Regions from separate parts of the Nonomuraea sp. NPDC050547 genome, predicted to be linked through region 2. Evidence: riboswitches for the same ligand, from Rfam matches in the RefSeq annotation. Region 2 holds a riboswitch; each other region holds the start of a gene.
The links. A riboswitch is a leader RNA that binds a small molecule or an ion and turns the genes downstream of it on or off. The one in region 2 is predicted to bind thiamine pyrophosphate.
Positions count from the first base shown of each region.

Region 1: it holds a riboswitch for thiamine pyrophosphate, as region 2 does, so the genes downstream of both, thiO (glycine oxidase ThiO) here and tenA (thiaminase II) in region 2, are expected to answer to the same signal.
Region 3: it holds a riboswitch for thiamine pyrophosphate, as region 2 does, so the genes downstream of both, thiC (phosphomethylpyrimidine synthase ThiC) here and tenA (thiaminase II) in region 2, are expected to answer to the same signal.

Region 1 is NZ_JBITGW010000001.1:420,016-425,222, forward strand. Features, by position in the region: gene pknB (Stk1 family PASTA domain-containing Ser/Thr kinase) at 1-456, opposite strand, end outside; gene ACIBHY_RS01950 (thiazole synthase) at 538-1,293, opposite strand; gene thiS (sulfur carrier protein ThiS) at 1,286-1,486, opposite strand; gene thiO (glycine oxidase ThiO) at 1,588-2,772, opposite strand; TPP riboswitch at 2,762-2,878, opposite strand; gene ACIBHY_RS01965 (NAD(P)/FAD-dependent oxidoreductase) at 2,937-4,091, shown strand; gene ACIBHY_RS01970 (Rv2175c family DNA-binding protein) at 4,122-4,496, shown strand; gene thiE (thiamine phosphate synthase) at 4,474-5,112, shown strand; gene ACIBHY_RS01980 (polyprenyl synthetase family protein) at 5,198-5,207, opposite strand, start outside.
Region 2 is NZ_JBITGW010000007.1:203,722-208,928, forward strand. Features, by position in the region: gene ACIBHY_RS19375 (MarR family winged helix-turn-helix transcriptional regulator) at 1-84, opposite strand, end outside; gene ACIBHY_RS19380 (MFS transporter) at 174-1,352, shown strand; TPP riboswitch at 1,321-1,415, shown strand; gene tenA (thiaminase II) at 1,403-2,074, shown strand; gene ACIBHY_RS19390 (hypothetical protein) at 2,055-2,564, opposite strand; gene ACIBHY_RS19395 (TetR/AcrR family transcriptional regulator C-terminal domain-containing protein) at 2,635-3,282, shown strand; gene ACIBHY_RS19400 (zinc-binding dehydrogenase) at 3,316-4,281, shown strand; gene ACIBHY_RS19405 (hypothetical protein) at 4,391-4,891, shown strand; gene ACIBHY_RS19410 (hypothetical protein) at 4,932-5,207, opposite strand, start outside.
Region 3 is NZ_JBITGW010000011.1:65,133-70,339, reverse strand. Features, by position in the region: gene ACIBHY_RS26950 (protein kinase) at 1-1,365, opposite strand, end outside; gene ACIBHY_RS26945 (GNAT family N-acetyltransferase) at 1,463-2,011, opposite strand; gene ACIBHY_RS26940 (shikimate kinase) at 2,021-2,506, opposite strand; gene ACIBHY_RS26935 (DUF6458 family protein) at 2,537-2,797, shown strand; TPP riboswitch at 2,838-2,950, shown strand; gene thiC (phosphomethylpyrimidine synthase ThiC) at 2,943-4,649, shown strand; gene ACIBHY_RS26925 (Coagulation factor 5/8 type domain-containing protein) at 4,707-5,207, shown strand, end outside.

The DNA.
Region 1 (5,207 bases), on a different contig from region 2:
GTCGTCGGTCAGCAGGACGTTCTCCGGCTTGACGTCGCGGTGGACCATCCCGCTCTGGTGGGCGGCGCCGAGCGCGGCCAGCACCGGGATCATGATCTCCAGGGCCTCGCGGGCGGGCAGCCTGACCCGCTCGCGCAGGATGTCGCGCAGCGTCTTGCCCGGCACGTACTCCATCGACAGGTAGACGACGTCGCCGTCGGTGCCCTGGTCGAAGACGTGCACGACGTTGGGATGGGAGAGGCTGGCCACGGACTTGGCCTCGCCGATGAACCGGCGCACGAACGCGGGGTCCTCGGCCAGCGAGCGGTGCATGACCTTCAGCGCTACCGTGCGGTCGAGCCTGACGTCGAGCGCCAGGTAGACGGTCGCCATCCCGCCCCGGGCGATCCGGGACTCGATGCGATAGCGCCCGTCGAGCAGTCGCCCGACGAGAGGGTCCGCGGTCGTCGTGTCCACGTGGCCGAGTTTACGGTCGTTTTGCCACTGGAGGGGCCTGACCATCCGAAACCGATGCCATTACGTGGCACTCCGTCGTCACTAAGGGTGCATGGGCGAGGACGCTTCAGCATAGCGGCGGCGGGGGATGCGCCCGGCCTGGCGCGCCAACCGGCCCGCCTGGACGGCCTGCCTCATCGCCGCGGCCATGAGCTCGGGCCGCTGCGCCCTGGTCACGGCGGTGGCCAGGAGCACCGCGTCGCAGCCCAGCTCCATGGCGAGCGCGGCGTCGCTGGCGGTGCCGATCCCGGCGTCGAGGATGACCGGCACGGAGGCGGCCTCGACGATGAGCTCGATGTTGTGCGGGTTGCGGATGCCGAGCCCCGAGCCGATGGGCGCGCCGAGCGGCATGACCGCCGCGCATCCGGCCTGCTCCAGGCGGCGGGCCAGCGCGGGGTCGTCGCCGATGTAGGGCAGCACCACGAACCCGTCGGCCACCAGCCGCTCCGCCGCGTCGAACGTCTCGATCGGGTCGGGCAGCAGCGTGCGCTCGTCGGCGATGACCTCGAGCTTGACCCAGTTGGTGCCGAGCGCCTCGCGGGCCAGCCGGGCGGTCAGCACGGCCTCGCCCGCGGTGAAGCATCCCGCGGTGTTGGGCAGCACCTTGATGCCGCGCTCGCGCAGCACGTCGAGCACGGATCCGGGCGCGGACGGGTCGAGCCGCCGCATCGCCACCGTGGTCAGCTCGGTGCCCGAGGCGGCCAGCGCCTGGTCGAGCACGTCCAGCGAGGGGGCGCCGCCGGTGCCCATGATGAGGCGGGAGGCGAACTTCTCCCCGCCGATGATCAGCTCATCCACCCTGCACCGCCGTCAGCACCTCGACCCGGTCGCGGTCGGCCAGCGCCGTGGTCTCCCACGAACTGCGCGTGACCACCTCGTCGTTCACGGCCACCGCGACCCCCTTGGTGGCTTCCGTCAGCGTCCGTACGGCCTGCGCCACCGTCGTCCCGCGGGGCACCTCATGTGAGGCCCCGTTGATCGTCACATTCATGAAATATCCCCCTTCGGGATGAAAATTCGGGAAGCCAGGTTTGGGGAGGCGAGCTTCGGGAGGCGGGTAGTTGGTCGGCCGGTATGGGGCGGCAGGGCTGTTCAGGGTGCGAACCGGGCGGGCGAGCACAACGACGACAGCTCGCGCTCCTCGCCCATGAGGACGGCGGCCGTGAGCGGAGCCAGCAGCACCCCGCCCCGGTGATGCCCGCTGGCCAGAAGCAGCCCCCGCTCACCGCCCGGCCCGACGAGCGGCAGGTTGTCCGGCGTGCCGGGCCGCAGCCCCGCCACCACCTCCGCCAGCTCCAGCTCGGTCACCCCGGGCACCAGCTCGCGGGCGTCGCGCAGCAGCTCGTACACCCCGCCCGCGGTCACCCGGGTGTCGAAGCCCAGCTCCTCCTGCGTGGCTCCCACGACCAGCTCGCCGTCGCCGCGCGGCACCAGGTAGACGGGCAGGCCGTGCACCGTGCCCCGCACGCACCTGCCCAGGAGTGGCTCCGGCGAGCGCAGGCGAAGAATCTGCCCCTTCACCGGCCGCACCGGCACCGGGGCCAGCGACCCGCTCCACGCTCCCGCCGCCAGCACCACCCGCTCGGCGCGCAGCTCCTCCCGGAACGGGCCGCCGTGTTCCTCCCGGTAAGGCTCGCCGCGCTCCTGCCGGTAAGGGCCGCCACCGGCCTCCCGGTGCGCCCCGTCACCGGTGTCACCCGGGCTCAGCCGTACCCCCTGGACGCCCTCATCGCCGCGCAGCAGCTCGCGCACCCGCGCCCGCACGATCGGGACCCCGAGGCGCTCCAAGGCGGCCAGCAGCGCGCCGGCGACCCTGCGCGGGTCCACCCAGGCGTCGTCGGGCGCCAGGAGGCCGCCGCGCACGGACGGCGCGAGCATGGGCTCCAGGCGGCGGCACTCGCGCCCGCTGAGTCGTTCGACCCGCAGCCCCAGCTTCTCCATGAAGCCCGCCGTCTCCTCCAGGACGGCCAGGTCGTCGGCGCCGAAGGCCACGTCGAGCGTGCCGTCGGCGCGGTAGTCGAGCGCCCCGGCGGCGAGGCCCGCGTCGGCGGTCAGCTCGGCGGCGAAGCCGGGCCAGCGCGCCAGGGAGGCCGCGCCCAGGCGCAGCAACGGCTCCTCGGTGAACGTGACCTCGCTCACCGGCGCGAGCATCCCCGCGGCGGCGTGGGTGGCGCCCGAGGCGGGCGCGGGGTCGACGACGGTGACGGGCCGTCCTGAGCGGGCAAGGCGCCAGGCCACGCTGAGCCCGACGACGCCGCCGCCCACGATCACGTGCATGTCCGCTCCCTACGCCGGCATGATCCGGATCAGGTGTCTTGCGGTCGAAGGCCCGATGAAGCCTTCCTCTCAGTCCGGTTAAGGCCGGACTCCCGCGCGTCTTACGGTCCCAGCCTACGGCCTCGGCAGGCACTCTCACGATTGACCCCGGTATGGTCGGAACCGTGGATCACGTGGTGGTGGTGGGAGCCGGCCTGGCCGGAGTACGCAGTGTCGAATCGCTGCGCGGGCGCGGGTTCGAAGGAAGGATCACTCTCCTCGGCGAGGAGAGGCACCGGCCCTACGACCGTCCACCCCTGTCGAAGGCGGTGCTGCTGGGCACGAGCGACGACAGCTTCGTCGACACCGACCTGGCCGCCCTGCGGGCCGACTTCCGGCCGGGCGTGGCCGCGAAGAGCCTGCGTGAGGGCGTGGTCGAGACCACCGAGGGCGACCTGCCCTACGACGGCCTGGTGATCGCGACGGGCTCCGAGCCGATCCGGCTGCCGGGCGAGGGCCCCCAGCTGGTCCTGCGTACGCTCGACGACGCCCACGTGCTGCGGGCCGCCCTGGTGCCCGGCGCGCGGGTGGCCGTGGTGGGCGCGGGCTGGATCGGCGCCGAGGTGGCGACCGCGGCGCGCAAGGCGGGCTGCGTGGTCACCGTGATCGAGGCGGCGGGAACGCCGCTGTCGCACGCGATCGGCGAGATGGGCGCGCGCACGCTGCCCTGGTACGAGGGCGTCGACCTGCGGCTCGGCACGATGGTCAGCGAGGTCGTCGAAGGCGGTGTGGAGCTGGTCGGCGGCGAGTTCGTGCCCGCCCATGTGGTGGTGTCCGGCATCGGCGCCCGCCCGGTGCTCGAATGGCTCGCCGACGCCGACATCGACCTGCACAACGGCGTCGTCACCGACGAGCACCTGCGTACCTCCCTGCCCGGCGTGGTGGCCGTCGGCGACTGCGCCAACTGGTGGTCGCGCCGGTTCCAGACCCGGATGCGGGTCGAGCACTGGGACACCGCGCTCAACTCTCCCGACGTCGCCGCCGCCACGCTGCTGGGCGAGAAGGCGGTCTACGACCCGGTGCCGTACTTCTGGTCGGAGCAGTTCGGTCACATGCTGCAGTACGCCGGATACCACCCGGCGGGCGGCCGGGTCGTGTACCGCGAGGGGCAGAAGTGGTCGGCGGTGTGGCTGACCTCAGAAGATCGGATCACCGCCGTGCTGGCCGCCGATCGGCCCCGCGACCTCGTCCAGGGCCGCCGTCTCATCGAGGCTGGCGCCCGTCTTGATGTGGAACGCCTGGTAGATCCGGATGTGACCCTACGAGATTGTGTTGTTTGAGCAAGCACTCCATGTGGTAGTTGTGGTTTCGTGACGCTTTCTGTTGCACAGATCGACCGGGAGACCGACCAGCTCGTCAGCGAGTGGCTCACTCTCCCCGAAGTGGCCGCGCGCCTGGATCTCACGATCGGGCGGGCCAAGCAGCTCCTCAAAGACCACAAGCTCCTCGGCGTACGGCGAGGCAGCGGCGGGCCCCAGGTGCCCGCGGTCTTCCTCGACGGAAAGGAAGTGATGAAGGGCCTGCCAGGCACGCTCACCGTGCTGCAGGACGCCGGCTACGACGAGGCCGAAGCCCTGCGCTGGCTCTTCACCCCAGATGACTCACTGCCAGGATCGCCCGTTGACGCGATCAAGGCCGGTAGACACACAGAGGTCAAGCGGCGTGCCCAAGCCCTCGGTTTCTGAGGCCCGCCTCTACCTCTGCACCGACGGGCGGCGAGGGCGCGGCGACCTGGCCGACTTCCTCGACGCCGTGCTGGCCAACGGCGTGGACATCGTCCAGTTGCGGGAGAAGGGACTCGAGGCGCGCGAAGAGCTCGCGCTGCTCGAGGTCTTCCGCGACGCCTGCGACCGGCACGGCAAACTGCTCGCCGTCAACGACCGGGCCGACATCGCCTACGCGGCCCGACCAGACGTGCTCCACCTGGGGCAGGACGACCTTCCCGTGACGGTCGCGCGAGAGATCCTCGGCGACGACATCGTCATCGGACGGTCCACCCACTCCGCCGCGGAGGCTTCCGCCGCCGCGGTGGAGCCGGGCGTCGACTACTACTGCTGCGGCCCGATCTGGCCGACGCCGACCAAGCCCGGACGCCACGCGCCCGGACCCGCGCTGCTGAGGCACGCGGCGGCGCTCGGCACGGACCGGCCGTGGTTCGGCATCGGCGGCATCGACCTGGACAACCTCGACGAGGTGCTCTCCTACGGGGTGCGCCGCGCCGTGGTCGTCCGTGCCATCACCGAGGCGCCCGACCCGGGCGCCGCGGCGGCCGAGTTCGCCAAGCGGCTGTCCGCCGCCTGATGCGGTAGGTGTTCGGGGCCGTGCGTCGGTCAGACGTACGGCTTCGCCCTTCTGCCGGAGTGCCTGGAGCGGGCGATCAGGAAGGTCAGGACTTG
Region 2 (5,207 bases):
GCCGATGACCCCCATCGGGGAGGGGTCGATGTCGGGGCGTTCCCTCTTCCACTGGGCCAGCAGCATGTCCACCGCGTCACTCATGCGAAACCTCTTAGCGTTCATAGACTTGACGTTCACACAATAAAGTGATGATATCTCAACGTTGAGATTATCAATGAGAGGTGATCAGCGTGTCCATCGTCACGCAAGAAGAGGTCTCACTGAAGGAATGGCTGGCCGTGGCTGCCGTGGCCGTGGGCACGTTCGCCATGGTCACCGTGGAGCAGCTGCCCGTGGGCCTGCTCACCGCCATCGGCGGCTCCTTGGACATCTCCGAGGGCGCCGCCGGGCTCATGGTGACCGTGCCCGGCCTGGTCGCCTCCGCCACCGCGCCCCTGCTGCCCGTGGCGATCGGGCGGCTGGACCGGCGTACCGTGCTGATCGGGTTGCTCAGCCTGATGGTGGTGGCCAACGCGGTCTCCGTGGTGGCGCCCAACTTCGGCGTCATGCTGGCCTCCCGGTTCCTGGTCGGCATCGGGATCGGCGGGTTCTGGGCGCTCGCGGCGGGCATCGCCGTACGGCTGGTGCCGGAACGTCATGTCGCGCGGGCCACCTCGCTGGCCTTCGGCGGCGCGACCGCGGCGAACGTGCTCGGCGTCCCGGCCGGGACGCTCATCGGCGGGCTCACCGACTGGCGGGTCGCCTTCGCCGCCGTCGGCGTGCTGGCCCTCCTGGTGGTCGGCGCGCTGCTGTGGCTGCTGCCGAGGATTCCCGCCACCGCCCCCGTCCGCCTGCGCGAACTGCCACGCCAGTTCCGCAACCCGGTCGTACGCGCCGCCGTCATCTCCACGTTCCTCGTGGTCAGCGGCCAGTACGCCGCCTTCACCTTCATCAGCCCGATCCTGCAGAACGTCTCCGGCGTGCCCGCCGACCTGATCGGCCCGGTCCTGCTCGGCTTCGGCGTCGCCGGAGTCGTCGGCACCTTCGTCGGCTCCTCCTGGGACGTCCGGCGCCGGGTCGTCACGCTGAGCGTGACCCTGGCCGTGATCATGGTGATCTTCCCGCTGGCCGGGACCACGCCGGTGACCGGCTCGATCCTGCTGCTGATCTGGGGCCTGGCCTACGGCGGCGCCCCCGTGGCCGTGCAGACCTGGATCCTGAAGGGCGCCGGACCCTCGGCCGAGGCGGCGACCGCGCTGAACACCACCGTCTTCAACCTGGCCATCGCCTTCGGCGCCGCGTTCGGCGGGATCGTGGCCGACAACCTGGCCATCACCGGCGCCCTGTGGTTCGGCGCCCTCCTGATGGGCCTCACCGCACTGGCGGCTGTTACTGTGAGCGCGCGACGCGGGGTGCCCGCCAAGGGCTGAGATCCAAACCCGTCGAACCTGATCTAGTTCGGACTAGCGAAGGGACTGTCGTGTTCACCGACGACGCCTGGAACCAAACCGCCGGCCTGCTGCGGGCCATCCACGAGCACCCGTTCAACACCGCCCTGGGCGACGGCACGCTCTCCCGTGAGCGCTTCGCCTTCTACATCGTCCAGGACGCCCGCTACCTGGAGGCGTTCGCCAAGGCCCTGGCCACCGCGGCCGTCAGGGCGGCGGACCCGGACGAGATGGCCTTCTGGTCGCAGGCCGCCCACGACGCCATCGCCGCCGAGCGCACCCTTCACGAGGGCTACATCGAGCAGTACGGCCTGACGGCCGCCGACCTGACCGGCGTGCCCACCTCGCCGACGGCCCTCGGCTACTCCTCCTGGCTGCAGGCCACCGCGCTGTCGGCGCCGTACCCGGTGCTGGCGGCGGCGGTGCTGCCCTGCTTCTGGATCTACGAGGACGTCGGCACCGCGCTGGTGGGCCGCAGCTCCGAGACCCATCCGTACCGCGCCTGGATCGCCACCTACGCCGACCCCGAGTACGCCGCGTCGGTCACCCGTGCCAAGCAGATCACCGACCGCCTCGCCGCCGAGGCCGACCCGGCGCTCCTGGAGCAGATGCGGGCGGCCTTCGTGAAGGCGGCGGAGTTCGAGTGGATGTTCTGGGACAGCGCCTGGCAACTGGAGTCCTGGCCTACCGCGAAGTGGCTTTAGCCGCCCGGATCAGCAGCACCACGACGGCGATCGAGCCGGCGGTGGTGAGCACGAGCTTGGCCCAGCTCGCGGCCGTCGCCCATGCGGGCATGGCGTCCAGGGCCGCGGCGACCAGCGCGTGCGTGTCCACGCCGGGCAGCACCGGCTCCAGGAAGCGGGCCGTGAACACCTGACCGGGAATGATGACGACGCCGAGCACGAGCAGGATCGGCTGGAAGATCCAGGACAGGATCCGGCCGATCCGCCTGCCGGTCAGGTTGAGCAGCGCCAGGGCCACCAGGATGACGATGATCACGATCGCCAGGCCCTCGCTGCCGGCGAAGCTGATGCCGTTCCGGGTCAGCAGCTCCAGGGGCTGGTTCTGGCGGGCCATCTCGGTCTCGGCGGCTCGCTGGGCGGCGGCGCCGTAGAAGGTCACGGAGTAGATCCCCAGCAGGAACGGGACCACGGTCAGTAGCTGGATCACCGCTGCGGCGATACGGGCGTTCATGGAAGTCTCCTCATTTTGAACTTAGTAAAACCCTAAGGCGTTGTTGAACTAAGTGCAATATGATGGCGGTATGTCGCTGACCAAAGAGCAGATCGTCCTGGCCGCCGTCGAGGTCCTGGACGCCGAGGGCGTGGCCGGCCTGAACATGCGGCGGCTCGGCGCCCAGCTCGACTCGGCCGCGACCGCCATGTACTACCACGTCAAGAGCAAGGACCGGCTCGTCGAGCTGGCCGCCGACCACGTCTTCGGCGAGATCGGGCTGCCCGACCCGGCCGCCATGGGCTGGCGCGAGGCCGCCGCCGAACTCGCCCGCGGCGCCCACGAGATGATCGTCCGCCACTTCTGGCTGATCCCGGCCATGAGCACCCACGTCATCTACGGCCCCAACAAGGCCCGCTACGACGAGCACTGCCTGACCGTCCACGAATCGGCCGGTTTCGCCGCGCCCGACGCCGACCGGGTCGCCGCGTCGATCCTGATGTTCGTGATCGGCGCCGCGCAGGGAGAGGCGGCCGAGTCGGCCCTGCGCGCGAAGGTGCGCCGCGCGGGCGCCGACGAGGAGAAGCGGATGGACGAGGCGATGACGGAAATGGTCGAGACCGCCCAGCGCTTCCCCCGCCTGCGGGCCCGCCTGGAGCCCGACTACCCCACCGGCGGCGACGCCTTCGAGTTCGGCCTCTCGTCGCTGCTGGACGGCCTCTTCACGCGCCTGACTTGACCTCAATCATGCTGGAGGTTGAAGGGTAGGGGCATGAGAGCCATTCATGTGCGAGAGTTCGGCGGCCCCGAAGTCCTGACGCCCGTCGAGGCGCCCGACCCGGTCCCCGGCGCGGGCGAGGTGGTCGTCGACCTGGCCGTCGCCGACGTCATCTATCTGGACACCCTGCTGCGGGCCGGTTGGGGCGCGGACTTCTTCCCCCGCGACCTTCCCTACGTGCCCGGCGGCGGCGGAGCGGGCGTGGTGTCGGCCGTGGGCGCGGGCGTCGACCCGTCGTGGACAGGGCGGCGGGTGGTGGCCAGGTCGTCCACCGGGTACGCCGAGCGGATCGCCGCCGCCGCGGGCGAGGTGGTCGAGATCCCGGACGGGCTGGGTTTCCGGGAGGCGGCGGCCGTACTGCATGACGGGGTGACGGCGCTGCTGCTCGCCCGTGACGGGGCGGTCGTGAAGGGGGAGTGGGTTCTGGTCACCGCGGCGGCGGGCGGGGCCGGGTCGCTCCTGGTGCAGCTCGCCCGCGACGCCGGGGCCCGGGTGGCCGCGGCCGCGCGGGGCGAGAAGAAGCTGGACCTGGCCCGCGAGCTGGGCGCCGAGTTCGTCGTGGACTACTCGGCCGAGGACTGGCGGCAGCGCGTACGCGCGGCCACCGGCGGCGTCGACCTCGTCTTCGACGGCGTGGGCGGGGCGCTCGGGCTCGCGGCGTTCGAGACGGCCGCCGAGGGCGGGCGGTTCGTCACCTACGGCACCTCCGGCGGGGAGTTCACCACGATCGACCCGGAACTCGCCGAGCGGCGCAAGGTCCGTGTCCACAACGCGCTGGAGGCGGGCCCGCCCGAGCAGGACGAGGTCCGCGACGTGCTGGCCCAGGCGCTCGACCTCGCCGCGAAGGGCGTCATCACGCCACGGATCGGCGCCACGTTCCCGCTGGAACGCGCCGCCGACGCCCACGCCTCCCTCGCCGAACGCGTCACGGTCGGCAAGTCGCTGCTGCTCGTCAGCTGACGTCCGGCGTGTGCCATGCGCCGTTCCACCCCGATGGAACGGCGATGTCACGCCCTACGGGATGAGCGCGCCGCCACGAGAGCGGGGCGCACCATCCCGAGGAGAACCCTTGATCACCACCATGAGCCGCCGGTTGGTCGCCGCGATCAGCGTCCTGACAGCCACGATCGCCACGCTGATGTTGTTCGTCGCACCCCCGGCCAACGCCCAGTCCTGCAGGACCGACAAGAACGCCGTCATCTGCCTGGGCATCACCAAAGCCGGTCCCGGCATCTACGACGTGCACATCGGCATCGACGTCACCATGAGCCAGAGCGACGCCCAGGCCATCATCGACGCGCCGGGCGAGCCGTTCTCGGCCAAGACGTTCGGCGAGGACCCCGCCTTCGACAACGCGCTCTTCTCCGTCCCCGTCAGCTGGGTCTCCGCCTGGTCCGGCGGCCTCAGCGCCGAGTTCGACATCCGCGTCGGCGGCAGCCGCCTCGACGAGGACAACTCCTGGACCGACAACAAGGACGACGTGTACGCGAAGGTCTGGCTGGTCGACGCCAGGATCAACAGGACCCACGAGTACCGCTCGGTCACCCTGCACGAGCACTACGAGCGATAACGGTCCCACCTGGTGAGCCCCGAGGCACCCGCCCCGGGGCTCACCGCCGCTCAGGGAACACGATCACCAGCAGATGCCCCACCCCGTCGTCGTGCGCGATCCGGTAGTGCGTCCGCACCCGGTAACGTCCAGGCCCGGCGATCGCCAGGTTCGGCAGCCCCGACGGCCCCGCCAAGGGATCGTGCACCACGATCGCGCCGTTCGGGCTCACGTAGGCGACCTCCTTGACCCGCTCCCACCCACGCGACTCCCGCGGAGGAGCCTGGCGATACGCCTCGGTGGTGACGCAGACCGGATAGTCCCCGGCCACCTCGAA
Region 3 (5,207 bases), on a different contig from region 2:
CAGCCCGCGCCGGCGCCCGCGCCGCCTGGCCTGGGCGGCGCTGCGGTCGAGGAAGTCGCGTTCGAGGGCGTTGAGGTCCAGGTGGCGGCGCGTGGTGGCGGCCCAGCCGAGCGCGGTGTCCAGGGCGCTGCCGTGGTAGAGGTCGGCGGCGCGGCGGCGGTGGGCCTGCCAGTGGAGCGCGGCGCCGCGCAGCCTGCCGTGCACGGCCAGGCCGTCGCGGTCGTCGGCCACCCAGGAGCGCAGCCTGGGCCAGGCGTGGTAGAGCGCGGCGCTGGCCGGGGCCACCAGGTCGTCGGAGACGGCCACGAGCTTGCCGGTCTCGGTGTCCTCGGGGGCGACCTTGAGGCTGCGCCGTACCAGGAGGCCGGCTTCCGCGAAGTGGGTCAGCACGCCGAGGTCCTCGGCCTCGTCGCGCGGGATGCGGCGGAGCGTCTCGCCGTCGAGCATCCGCAGCAGGAGACCGGGCACGGCGCGCTGCTGTTCGGGGGTGAGCGCGGCGTAGACCTCCTCGGCGACCTCGCCGAGCGGCCGCTCACCGCCGAGGCCGTCCGGCGGCCTGACCTCGGCCGCCAGCTCCGCGCCCGCGCTCGGCTCCGCGCTGCCCAGCAGCCCGAGGAGCAGTTCGGGGGCGGTGGGGCGCCCGGCGGGGTCCTTGGCCAGCGCGCGGGCGACCAGCGAGCGCAGCGGCTCGGCCAGGTCGCCGGGGTCGGGGTCGACCGTGAGCACCCGGTGCATGACGCCCCCGAGGCTCTCGGCCTGGAACGGGTCCTCGCCCGTGGCGGCGAACAGCACCACGCCGCCCCAGGCGAACACGTCGGCGGGCGGCCCGGCGCGGCGGCCGGTGAAGACCTCGGGGGCCATGTAGGTGGGGGTGCCGCCGATGAAGCTCGTGCTGGCCCCGTCGGTGGTGCGCGCGACGCCGAAGTCGATCACCCGGGGCCCGTCCGGCCCGAGCAGCACGTTCTCCGGCTTGAGGTCGCGGTGCACGACGCCCGAGCTGTGGACGGCCGCCAGCGCGGTGGCCAGCGCGACGGCCAGCCTGAGCAGGGAGTCGCCGGAGTAGGGGCCGTGGCGTTCGAGCGCCTGGCGCAGGTTGGGGCCCTCGACGAACTCGCTGACGATGTACGGCCGCTCGGCGTCCAGCCTGGCCTCGACCACGCGGGCGGTGCAGAAGGAGGCCACCCTGCCGGCCGCCGCGGCCTCCTTGGCCAGTTGCCCGCTCAGCCCGCCGTGCAGGACCTTCACCGCGAAGCGACGGCCCTCGGCGTCGTAGGCGTCGTAGACGACGCCCTGGCCGCCCGCGCCGAGCCGGCCGGCCAGCCAGTAGCCGCCAAGCCGTTCGGGGTCACCGGGCACCAAGCGCATCGTCACTGCCCCTTAGATGCGCACAACGCGGAATTGGTTGCCGGCCGCAACGCCACAGGTCCCTCGCGCGCCTCGAGGGACCCGTGCGTCATGATCATTATGACAGGGGTTTCCACTCCGTACGCAGCACGGACATCGTCACCGAGTCGTACCACTGTCCCTCCCACAGCAGCGCGTCACGCAGCACGCCCTCCCGCACGAAGCCGGACTTCTCGTAGACGTGCTTGGCGCGGTCGTTGAAATCGTATACGCCCAGCTCGATGCGGTGCAGAGGGGTTGTGGCGAACGCGTGGCCGAGCACCAGGCGGATGGCTTCTGTGCCGTAGCCCTTGCCGAACGCCCGCGCGCCGACCAGGGCGATGCGCAGGTTGCACGACAGGTTGTCCTTGTCGAGCTCGTTGAGCACGATCTCGCCGACGTACCCGTCCGCGGCCATGATGGCCAGGTCGAGCCGGTCCTCGTGGTCGCGCCGGGTGGTGTACCACTCCAGGGCCGCCTTGGGGGAGATCCCGTCGCGGGCATGGGAGCCCGTGAGCCGGGCGACCTCGGGGTCGTCGCAGAGCTCGATCAGGCCCTCGACGTGTTCGGGCCCGACGGGTACGAGGGTGACCCGGTCACCGGCGAGGGTGGGTTTGTTCGCGAACATTTCCCTAATTTATAGAGCCTCGTAAATGGTTGTCGCCGTGTTTTCCGGGGTGGCCGTGGAGACGTCGAGCCGCAGGTCGGCGAGCTGCAGGAAGTACGGCTCGCGCCGCGCCCGCATGGCGGAGGGCGAGAACTCCGGGCGGTGGTCGGACGAGCGCATCCGCTGGGCCAGGATCTCGTCGGGGGCGTCCAGCCAGACCACGAAGGCCGCGCGCAGCGCCTCGCGCACCCGCGGATCCTCCACGGTGCTGGCCGCCGCCGCGATCACCTGGGGCGGCTCGGTCAGCGCGTGGAGCACGTGCTCGGCCTCCCTCCGGTGCAGCACGTCCGCGCCCTCCGCCTTCGCGATCTCGGCGGCGCTGGCGCCGTAGCGCCCGCGCAGGTACGGGTCGCTGTCGCTGAGCGGCACGCCCAGCTCGCGGGCCAGCAGTTTCCCGACGGTCGTCTTGCCCGAGCCCATGAGCCCGATCACGACGACAGGTTTGTTCTTCGACATGGGGATAGGTGTTTCCTCTGGAGGTGCGTTATGACAATCGCCGGAGGCATCATCCTCATCATGCTCGGCGCGATCCTGACCTGGGCGGTCGAGTTCGACCTCGCCGGTCTTGACATCAATGTGATCGGCGTCGTCCTCATGATCGGTGGTCTGGCCGGGTTGCTGTTCGGCCTGTACCGGATGCACGTTACCCGCAGGGTGATCGAGGAGCCGATTCACGAGGACCCGCACGCTCGCCGTACGACGACGGTCTACGAGGAGCGTCGCCGTATCGACGAGCCGCCGCTGTAAGGGTCTTGTGCGTACCCCGGGTCGCCGGGGTACGGTGGCGCGGTCCGAACGCGGGAGCCCGGTGCAACGGGCTGAGAGGACGGCTGGAGCAGCCGCCGACCGCCAGAACCTGATCCGGGTAATGCCGGCGAAGGGAGTTTGCGCGATGAGTGACGCGCGCTTTTCCAAGATCCATCTCGGTGATCTGCGGGTGCCCATGCGGCGGGTGCATCTGTCGAACGGGACGTCGGTGGAGCTGTACGACACCTCCGGGCCGGACAACCCCGACATCACGCGGGGCCTGCCGCGGCTGCGGGAGGTGTGGGTGCTCGAACGCGGCGACGTCGCCCGCTACGGCGGACGCCAGGTGCGGCCCATCGACGACGGCTTCAAGGAGCAGGAGGCCTGGGCTCGCGCGAACACCGAGGTCTTCCCCGGCGACGGGCACAAGCCGCTGCGGGCCACCGGGGCGCCCGTGACCCAGCTCGCCTACGCGCGGCGGGGCGTGGTCACCAAGGAGATGGAGTTCGTCGCGGTCAGGGAGGGAGTGAGCGGCGAGTTCGTGCGCAAGGAGGTGGCGGCCGGCCGGGCGATCATCCCGGCCAACGTCAACCATCCGGAGAGCGAGCCGATGGTCATCGGCCGCAACTTCCACGTGAAGATCAACGCCAACATCGGCAACTCCGCGGTCGCCTCCTCGATCTCCGAGGAGGTGGAGAAGATGACCTGGGCCACCCGGTGGGGCGCCGACACCGTGATGGATCTGTCCACCGGCCGCAACATCCACACCACCCGCGAGTGGATCATCAGGAACGCGCCGGTGCCGATCGGGACCGTCCCGATCTACCAGGCGCTGGAGAAGGTCGGCGGCGTGGCGGCCGACCTGTCGTGGGAGGTCTACCGGGACACGCTGGTCGAGCAGTGCGAGCAGGGTGTCGACTACATGACCGTGCACGCCGGGGTACGGCTGGCGTACGTGCCGCTGACCGCGCGGCGCAAGACCGGCATCGTCTCGCGCGGCGGCTCGATCATGGCGGCGTGGTGCCTGGCCCACCACCGGGAGAGCTTCCTGTATGAGAACTTCGAGGAGATGTGCGAGCTGCTGGCGGGCTACGACGTGGCCTTCTCGCTCGGGGACGGCCTGCGGCCCGGCTCGATCGCCGACGCCAACGACGAGGCGCAGTTCGCGGAGCTGCGCACGCTGGGCGAGCTGACGAAGATCGCCCGTGCGCGCGACGTGCAGGTCATGATCGAGGGGCCGGGCCACGTGCCCATGCACAAGATCAAGGAGAACGTGGACCTGCAGCGCGAGATCTGCGACGACGCCCCGTTCTACACGCTGGGCCCGCTGGTGACCGACGTCGCGCCGGGCTACGACCACATCACCTCGGGCATCGGCGCCGCGATGATCGGCTGGTACGGCACCGCCATGCTCTGCTACGTCACCCCCAAGGAGCATCTGGGCCTGCCGGACAAGGACGATGTCAAGACCGGCGTCATCACCTACAAGATCGCGGCCCATGCCGCCGACCTCGCCAAGGGGCACCCCCGGGCGCAGGAGTGGGACGACGCGCTGTCGGACGCCCGTTTCGAGTTCCGCTGGGAGGACCAGTTCAACCTGTCGCTGGATCCGGTGACGGCGCGGGCGTTCCACGACGCGACGCTTCCGGCCGAGCCCGCCAAGACCGCGCATTTCTGCAGTATGTGCGGGCCGAAGTTCTGTTCGATGAAGATCACCCACGATGTCCGGAAATATGCGGAGGAGCATGGGTTGACGGACTCCGCGGCCATCCAGGTGGGCATGGCGGAGAAGGCGGTGGAGTTCACCGAAAGGGGCGGTGAGGTCTATCTGGATCCGGCGGACCCAAAATAGCGAGTAGGACTCATATTGGGTCTTGACTGGCGTCTGTAAGGAGCCCACGCTGAGGGCGTGATCAGCCGCATACTCGCCGTCCTGGTCGCCATCGCCCTGCTCGCGATACCCGCCCCCGCGTTATCCCGCAGCGAGCAGCCCGTGAGCGGCTTCATCGACGCGCACAGTCACCTGATGTCCTACGAAGCGTTCGGCGGCAAGCTGCTCTGCGGCAAGCCGTTCGACCCGGGCGGCATCGCCAGGGCTCTGGTCGACTGCCTCGACCACTTCCCGAACGGCGAAGCCGCCTGGTTCGAGAACTTCACCCGCACCGGTCAGCCGACCGGCACCCACGACCCGGTCGGCTGGCCCACGTTCAGGAGCTGGCCGGCGCACGACTCCCTGACCCACCAGCAGGCCTACTACACCTGGATCGAGCGCGCCTGGCGCGGCGGGCTGCGGATCATGGTCAACGACCTCGTGGCCAACCGCCAGCTCTGCGAGATCTACCCGCTGAAGACCAACCCCTGTGACGAGATGGGCTCCATCCGCCTGGAGGCCCGCCGTACGTTCGAGATG